Regions from separate parts of the Virgibacillus salinus genome, predicted to be linked through region 1. Evidence: a T-box and tRNA genes for the amino acid it is inferred to sense, from the RefSeq annotation. Region 1 holds a T-box; the other holds one or more tRNA genes.

Region 1 (4,487 bases):
TTAAGCTTGCACTCCAAAGTGTAAGAGGGTTCTAAGAATGAAATTTACCCTTTATTAAAATCCTCCTTTTTCGATAAGGCAAGTTTTCTAATAGGTATAAGCATATCCTCTGTTTATATTTCATATAGTTGAAATAAGACATATAAGCATATGGAATATATGTTGAAGGGAGGAAGTCATTTGTCAAATAATCGGGAAGTATTCAGCTTTGATTTAAATGAATCGCTTTATTTTGAAGAAGGACAGGAAGTTGCAGAAATGCTGGGAATTTCATTGGACCCGGAAATTTCTATCCAGCCATTTAACGATTTTATTTCGATTCGAGGAGTAATTGAACTTCAAGGTTCATATCAAAAGGAAGTATTTTCAAACGTAGAGGCTGAAGATACATTAGATTTTGATGATTACCATTCTAGACGTTATGTTGAGAAAGTGGTAGAACTGGATAACGGCCAGTCAGAGTTTACTCACCGTTTCCCAGTTGAAATTTCTGTTCCAACATATCGTGTTGCAGACTTAAACGATGTGACGGTGAACATTGAATCCTTTGATTATGAAATACCAAATCAGAGTCAACTTAAATTAAGCTCAAGAATTGAAATACATGGGATTAGCGATCAAACCGAGGTTGCACCTGGAAAAGTAATAGAAACTGGTAATGAATTTTTACCACCACGGGAAGAGGAAACGTTTGAGTTTGATATTAAAGCAGAAAATGAAGCTTCTGAACCAGATAGCCAGTTTACACCGGAGAATGCGCCTACGTTATCCCCGGAAGTAGAAGAGAGTGTATCACCAGAAAAAGAACGCTGGAAAAGCAAGAAGTCACAGTCACTTGCTGAATTTTTCAAGAAGGAACCGGTAGAAAGTTCACCTGAAGATGAAAGTTCACAGGAATCCTCAACATTAAACTATACTGAATCTGATTATATGGAAGAAAGCTATGAAAGTCGATCAAGTGAAACCAAAGATGTTAGCTATTTAGCAGATATGTTCAGAAGCGATGATGATGATCGATATGCTAAGATGCGGTTGTGTATTGTACAGAATACAGACACGGTAGAATCAATTGCTAAACGTTATCAGATACCAGCACTTCAATTAGTGAAACAAAATAATCTAAGTGATGATAGTCTTGAAGAAGGTCAATTATTGTACATTCCTTTTAAGAAAAATTAACAGCTAATACCCCTTGCTTCGTTAAGTAAGGGGTATATATTTGAAAGGGTGGTGAAATGTAGTGTGAAAGAAGTAATTCATAAAATAGCCGAAAAATACGGGATCCATCCATATAAAATTGAACAGATATCGAAAAGGCTATTTCGTATCAGTGATGGAAAGCATTATTATGCGTTAAAGCAAAGCAATCTTACTGAAAGTAATTTGGAGGTATGGGAATATGTTTATCACCAAGCATATACACAAAACATCCAAAGTATATTGCCTGTCTATTTAACAAAGCAATCAAAATTATATGAAGTAAATAATCAATCGTTTTATTATTTAACACCTTGGTTATCATCTTATAAACTTGATCATCAGCAATTAATTAAAAATTTATATAATGCAATTGGGGAAATACATGTTAAGACAAAGCGAACACAATTTATTCAGACCGACACATTAATCAGCAAATTCACCGATTACCAGAAGTACGTCGCGGAACTATATAAAAGAGAGTTGTACTTTGTTGAGTTGTTTGAAAAATATAAATTTATGTCACCATTTGAATTATTAGTTTGTACGCATTTTCGGATTATGGACAACGTTCTCACGGTGTTAAATAATTGCATTGACTTATTTATAAGTCAAATGCAGAATGATAAAGAGTGGAATTATAGCCTATGTCATGGGAATTTAAACCTAGAGCATATACTTCATCACAATGATACGTATATACTAAATTGGGAAAAAGCAAATTATGATAATGCTATTGTGGATTTGTCGATTTTACTAAAACAACTTGTGCGCAACTATGACCAATCGTCGTCACAATTAACTGATTCATTTTCAGCATATACCAACAACAATATACTGAAAAAAAGCGAACTGTATTTACTCGCGATTTATTTATTGAATCCATACCCTTACATAAAGAAAATTCAAGATTATATTGACAATCCATCGAACGATACGATGATTAATCAAGTAAAGGAGCTGCAGTATACTTCCCGCCAGCTGTCGTTTGGCTTGAAATGGTTCGAGTTTGTGGAAAAGGAAACATCAGTTAAAGATAATAATAAAGAAATTTAAATCCATTCCAGATAGAATGCGATAAATATTCCAACTAATATGCCAAGTAGAAATACGTCAAATGAAGTTGGAAATAACATTGTCCGGATTAATTGAAATATTAGAATCGGTAAAGTTACTCGTTCAATAACAATAATGCTGTTTCTCGCCCATGGGGGCAGTTTGTATCGGTAATATCTCGCCACTCTTATCACCTCATATGTGTTTTTTTAATATAATATGTATATATAGTGTTGTTTTGTGCAATTCATATAATAATAGTTGATTTTATTTTCAGTAACCGATAAAATGAATAATAATATGTAAATGTGATGATAGGGAAGAGTACGAGATAATTACCTAATAGAGAGGGAATGTATGGTGAAAAATTCCCAGGAATATTATTTTGGAAGGTCGCCCTTGATGCAGCTTCTTTGAAATAATGCAGTAGAAGAGAGCCGGTTGTTAGCCGTTATCAACGAATCAAGTGCACAAGTTTAACTGCTTGTGAACGAAGGTGGTACCACGGAATATATCCTTTTCGTCCTTTATTGGATGGAGAGGATTTTTTTGTTTTATTTTACTAAATAAAAGAGGGAGGATTTAATGATGAGTGAAGAGGGTAAAACAACGATGTCATCGAAGTACAATCCACAGGAAATTGAAAAAGACCGGTATCATTTTTGGGTGAATGGTAAGTTCTTTGAAGCAACTGGGGATGAAGATAAGGAACCATTTACAATTGTTATTCCGCCGCCTAACGTAACTGGTAAGCTACATTTAGGTCATGCATGGGATACGACGATGCAGGATACAATTTCAAGAATGAAGCGGATGCAGGGCTTTGATGTACTATGGCTTCCAGGAATGGACCATGCAGGTATTGCAACACAGGCGAAGGTTGAGGCTAAATTGAAAGAACAGGGTAAAAATCGCTATGATTTAGGCCGCGAAAAGTTTCTTGATACTGTTTGGGATTGGAAAGAGGAATATGCTGACTTCATCCGTGCCCAATGGGAAAAGTTAGGCTTGGGACTTGATTATTCACGCGAGCGATTTACAATGGATGAAGGCTTATCAGACGCAGTACGTGAAGTGTTTGTAACGTTGTATAAAAAAAATCTTATCTATCGTGGCGAATATATTATCAATTGGGATCCTAATACCAAAACAGCACTTTCTGATATTGAAGTTATCTATGAAGAAGTTCAGGGGAAATTTTATCATATGCGTTATCCAATTAAGGATAGTGCTGAAACGATTGAAATTGCAACAACTCGACCAGAAACAATGCTTGGGGATACAGCAATAGCCGTACATCCAAGTGACAATCGATACAGTCATTTAATCGGTAAGAAGGTAGTATTGCCAATAGTTGGACGTGAAATAGAAATTGTGGCTGACGAATATGTTGACATGGAGTTAGGTTCAGGTGCTGTCAAAATAACACCTGCACATGATCCAAACGATTTTGAAATTGGGAATCGTCATGATTTAGAACGGGTACTCGTGATGCATGAAGACGGCTCAATGAATGAAAATGCTGGTAAATATGAAGGACTTGATCGCTTTGAATGTCGTAAACAAATCGTTAAAGACTTACAGGACCAGGGTGTGCTTTTTAATATTGAGGAACGCATACACCAGGTAGGCCATTCAGAACGAAGCGGCGCAGTTGTTGAACCATATTTATCAACACAATGGTTCGTAAATATGCAGCCATTGGCGGACGAAGCAATTGAACTGCAACAACGTGATGAAAAAGTTAACTTTGTTCCAAATCGATTTGAACGCACCTATCTGCACTGGATGGAGAACATTCGTGATTGGTGTATTTCGAGACAATTATGGTGGGGACATCGAATTCCTGCATGGTACCATAAGGAAACAAATGAACTGTATGTTGGAAAAGAGGCACCTGCTGATATCGAAAATTGGGAGCAGGACAATGATGTCCTTGATACGTGGTTTTCCTCAGCATTATGGCCGTTTTCAACAATGGGCTGGCCTGATCTGGATGCAGAAGATTTTAAGCGCCACTTTCCGACAGATGTATTGGTGACTGGTTATGATATTATTTTCTTCTGGGTTGCACGTATGATATTCCAATCGAAAGAATTTACAGATCAAAGACCATTTAAAGATGTACTGATTCATGGTTTGATTCGTGATGCCGATGGTCTCAAAATGAGTAAATCACTTGGCAATGGTGTAGATCCAATGGACGTTATTGAACAATATGGTGCAGATTCACT
Region 2 (4,487 bases), on a different contig from region 1:
CGCACTCTCAAGCGCATGTCTTGCACGATGCGTAATTTCACCAATACGGTCAAGCTTGGCCTGTATTCTTCTTGGAGCTGATTTGAACAAGTTTGCAACTGATTCAACAGCTAAACGTGTATCACCCATTCTGCCTGAATCGGCAACAATGAAGTGAAAATCACCCTTAGGTTCGATAAAATCAGATGGCAGTTCCTTCTCAAACCAGACCGGAAAGTCCGAAGTAATAGTTAGTGTATCGATACCACTAGGCACACCATGAGCATACGTTTCCGAAATGTTAGCTAAGGTCAGAAGTTCATCTTCTTCATAGTCCTGATTGTTATAGGCAAATAATGATCTCACTACCGCAATAGCCACTGAAGCACTTGATCCAAGTCCTTTTCCGGGTGGTATAGATGATTTAATCCGTATCAAAAGATCCTCACATGGTAACTGAAGATAATTTAAGGTTGCCTTAATACAATTTGCAAGCCCCTCCAGCGACTCTGGAGCAGATTCAAGCGGACCATGGTAAAAAGTACTATCAATCTTTACCGATCCTGGAACATAATCAATCACTGATTCCACCCCTACTAACGGGAAAGGAAGCGCAATAGCAGGTTGTCCGTGTACAACTGCATGTTCCCCGATTAAGATCAATTTACTATGAGCTATACCTATAGCTGTTTGTTCTGAAGTTGTTGCTTTTTCTGCACTCATTTTATATATTCTTCCACCATTTCTTTAGCTTTTCCAACACGGATTTCTTTTTCGTCTACTAGTCGTTCAGCAATGATATCAATCATCTCCCCTGTAGCTCCTGCTGCTATGGCAACAGAACGAGAATGTAAAGCCATATGACCTTTCTGAATACCATCGGTTGCTAAGGCTTTTAGTGCACCAAGGTTTTGTGCAAGTCCAACAGAAACTATAACTTGTGCAAGCTCCTGTGCTGAATCAACGTCTAAGATTTTATATGCAAGTTTAGAAATTGGGTGAACATGGGTCGAACCACCTACAGTCCCGACAGACATAGGGAGTTCTATTTCACCAACTAAATTTCCACCCTCATCCTTCGACCATTCTGTCATCGAACTATATTTCCCAAACCTCGCTGCGTGTGCATGGGCCCCAGCTTCAACAGCACGCCAGTCATTACCAGTTGCAATAACGATTGGATCAATCCCATTCATTATTCCTTTATTGTGGGTAACAGCGCGGTAGGGGTCAGATGCGGCAAACTCATAGGCATGAATAACTCCATCACGTACTTCTTCGCCTGTATAACCGTCTGTTTGTAATAATTCAGGAGGAATAACGCAACGCGCTCGTGCAAGACAACGATCAGGATAATTGGAAAGGATTCGTAAATATACTTTCCCTTCCGTAATGGTCTCAACTGTCGGTGCAAGTGACTCAACCATTGTGTTAATGATATTTGCCCCCATTGCGTCACAAGTATTTATATATACGTGAAGGATAAGCATTTGACCATATTTTGAGTCTGATTCTTCATTTAATACTCTAACTTCTAGATCCTCTGCACCGCCGCCCCTAGCCACTAAACTGGGGTATGCAGCATTAGCATCAGCAATCAATGCATCTTTTTCCTTTAAAACAGCCTCTTTTGCTGCTTTAAAATCTGGACAGCCTACTACTTGAATTTGACCAATCATAACGCGATCTGTCGCCTCTGTAGTAAATCCACCAGCATTTCTGACAGTTTTTGCAATGTAGCTTGCCGAAGCAACAACAGATGGTTCTTCAATTGCCATTGGTATTACATATTCATTCCCATTAATTAAAAAATTCAATCCCAATCCTAATGGAAGCGGAAAAGTCCCGACTACGTTTTCTATCATTTTATCCGCTGTATCAGTTGGAAGAGGCTCATTTGAAAACAAATAACCTTTCTCTTCATCAGTGAACGTATCCATCGTAGTCAACAACTGTCTGCGTTCCTCCACAGTCATATTGTAAAAACCAGGAAATCTAGAAGTTTTCATACCATCTCATCCTTTTAACTAGCATAATTTATATATGTTAAATTTTTCGTTTTTTAGTTAATGAATAAATTACTGTATCTATTATGTAAAAAAACAGTACAAAATGCAAATAAACAAGGTTGTTGGTAATCATAACGACCTTGTTTATCTGCTATTATAATATGTGTTATGTATTTACGCTAGTGTTTTTTCATATAAATTGATGAGCCATGGAGGATTCGAACCTCCGACCCTCTGATTAAAAGTCAGATGCTCTGCCAGCTGAGCTAATGGCTCATGTCATAAGTATTGCCCGAAAAACCTCATAAAATAAAAAAAGGCTGGGCTACCAGGATTCGAACCTAGGATCACGGGATCAAAACCCGATGCCTTACCGCTTGGCTATAGCCCAATTAAATATATATTATGGTGGAGGGGGAGAGATTCGAACTCCCGAACCCTGAGGGAGCGGATTTACAGTCCGCCGCGTTTAGCCACTTCGCTACCCCTCCATATTTTAACTACATTACTATAAAATATACATAAAAAATGGTGCCGGCCAGAGGAATTGAACCCCCAACCTACTGATTACAAGTCAGTTGCTCTGCCAATTGAGCTAGACCGGCATATATTAATGGTGGAGGATGCAGGGCTCGAACCTGCGACCCCCTGCTTGTAAGGCAGGTGCTCTCCCAGCTGAGCTAATCCTCCTATGTTCAGGATGTACTAGTACTTGGTTTACATGTGTTCCTAATTGCTTTAAATAATGGTGACCCGTACGGGATTCGAACCCGTGTTACCGCCGTGAAAGGGCGGTGTCTTAACCACTTGACCAACGGGCCTTACAATGGTTTTATGTAAGAAAGAAATTATACTTTTTTACATGCTAAAAAAAACTTGTCATAAACCGACGAATTTTATTATATACAGATTCAGCATCTTTGTAAAGGGAAAATAAGAAATTTTTATTTTCAAATACTTTCAATACACATATAATGTAATTATAGATATCATTTTGGGGGTATTTCATGTGGTATTGGCTAACTTTGGGTGGTGAACCATTTATTACGTTTGGCACAAGTCACATTATTATGCTACTTATATATTTCATAGGAATCGTAATATTTATTTTATTTCTAAAAAAAATCTTATCTAACACAACTTTATACAATATAATACGTTGGATCTTATTTAGCCTATTAATTTTATCAGAAGTATCCTATCAAACATGGACAGCTGTAAATGGAATATGGAGCTTGCGTGAGCACACACCATTACACCTTTGCGGAATTGCAGGTATAACAGGTGCAATTGCATTAGTTACTCACAATAGGAAGCTTATACAAATCACTTTTTTTATTGGTCTTATTCCTGCTTTACTGGCACTAGTTACTCCAGAACTGCCATATGATGTTCCACACTATCGCTTTTGGAAGTTTTTTATACATCATACTGCCATTTCATGGGCAAGTATTTTTCTAGTAGCAACCAATTCCTTAAAGATCAATTTTAAATCATTACTTGAAACTTTTGGCTACCTATTATTGTATGCTATTATAATTGGCTTCTTTATTAATCCATTTTTAGATTCCAATTACCTGTACCTTTCCCATACACCTACAGCTACCACACCACTTGACATGCTTGGCAGTGGTATTTGGTATTATATTAACCTTTGTGTGTTAGCATTTATTGCCTTCTTTGTTCAGCTACAGATTTATAAATTACTTAAACGTGAAAAATCAACACTCAAATAGCTTTGTGTGTTGATTTTTCAGTTAGGAATACATAATAGCTACTACCCAAACAATTACAATTACCGGTAACGAGGTATACAAAGATTGCCAGATCTTCATATTATGTTTTTTGATCAAAAAATACGCCACAAGCACTTCCGCTATAGTTACTACAATTGCTAAAATTAAAAGCAATGATAAACCACTTCCCATTTTAAAACCACCTATCTAATTATTTACTATAACAATTATATACAAAATTAGAAAACTTGGCCTATAGACAAGCCTTAGTTGCAATTGCAAAGAACAACTGCACTAGTACGTCTGAACTTCGGAGCTAGACGTGGCTGATTCGGTAATCCAATTATCCATAGCAAAATTTATAGTTTCTTAAACAATGAAAAAAGCGTTTAAACCTTATCGAGGGTTTAAACGCTTCTATCTAACTAAGAGCTTCCAAGCGGACTTGAACCGCTGACCCCCACCTTACCATGGTGGTGCTCTACCGGCTGAGCTATGGAAGCATTAAAATGGCTCCACAGGTAGGAATCGAACCTACGACCGATCGGTTAACAGCCGATTGCTCTACCGCTGAGCTACTGTGGAATAATCTATATAACCTTATGTATTGTGCTCATCGGGCTAAAAAATTATTAATTACTATAAAAAAGTATATAAAAAATAGCCTGGCGGCGTCCTACTCTTGCAGGGGCAAAGCCCCAACTACCATCGGCGCTGGAGAGCTTAACTACTGTGTTCGGCATGGAAACAGGTGTGTCCTCTC

What was found. The T-box of region 1 lies ahead of BLS02_RS07660 (valine--tRNA ligase). A T-box ahead of a tRNA ligase gene usually reads a tRNA of that ligase, here a tRNA-Val.
Region 2: it has a tRNA-Val gene. The T-box ahead of BLS02_RS07660 (valine--tRNA ligase) is inferred to sense a tRNA for this amino acid. The anticodon was not compared.

What each region holds. Positions count from the first base shown of each region.
Region 1 covers NZ_FNKD01000002.1:175,541-180,027, forward strand. The annotation lists gene BLS02_RS07645 (LysM peptidoglycan-binding domain-containing protein) at 181-1,179, shown strand; gene BLS02_RS07650 (protein kinase family protein) at 1,243-2,253, shown strand; gene BLS02_RS07655 (hypothetical protein) at 2,250-2,438, opposite strand; T-box leader at 2,556-2,784, shown strand; gene BLS02_RS07660 (valine--tRNA ligase) at 2,842-4,487, shown strand, end outside.
Region 2 covers NZ_FNKD01000004.1:251-4,737, reverse strand. The annotation lists gene mvk (mevalonate kinase) at 1-702, opposite strand, end outside; gene BLS02_RS15625 (hydroxymethylglutaryl-CoA reductase, degradative) at 699-1,988, opposite strand; tRNA gene BLS02_RS15620 (tRNA-Lys) at 2,192-2,264, opposite strand; tRNA gene BLS02_RS15615 (tRNA-Gln) at 2,309-2,379, opposite strand; tRNA gene BLS02_RS15610 (tRNA-Tyr) at 2,395-2,479, opposite strand; tRNA gene BLS02_RS15605 (tRNA-Thr) at 2,518-2,593, opposite strand; tRNA gene BLS02_RS15600 (tRNA-Val) at 2,603-2,678, opposite strand; tRNA gene BLS02_RS15595 (tRNA-Glu) at 2,735-2,809, opposite strand; gene BLS02_RS15590 (YwaF family protein) at 2,996-3,724, shown strand; gene BLS02_RS19045 (hypothetical protein) at 3,746-3,916, opposite strand; tRNA gene BLS02_RS15585 (tRNA-Thr) at 4,155-4,227, opposite strand; tRNA gene BLS02_RS15580 (tRNA-Asn) at 4,235-4,309, opposite strand; rRNA gene rrf (5S ribosomal RNA) at 4,388-4,487, opposite strand, start outside.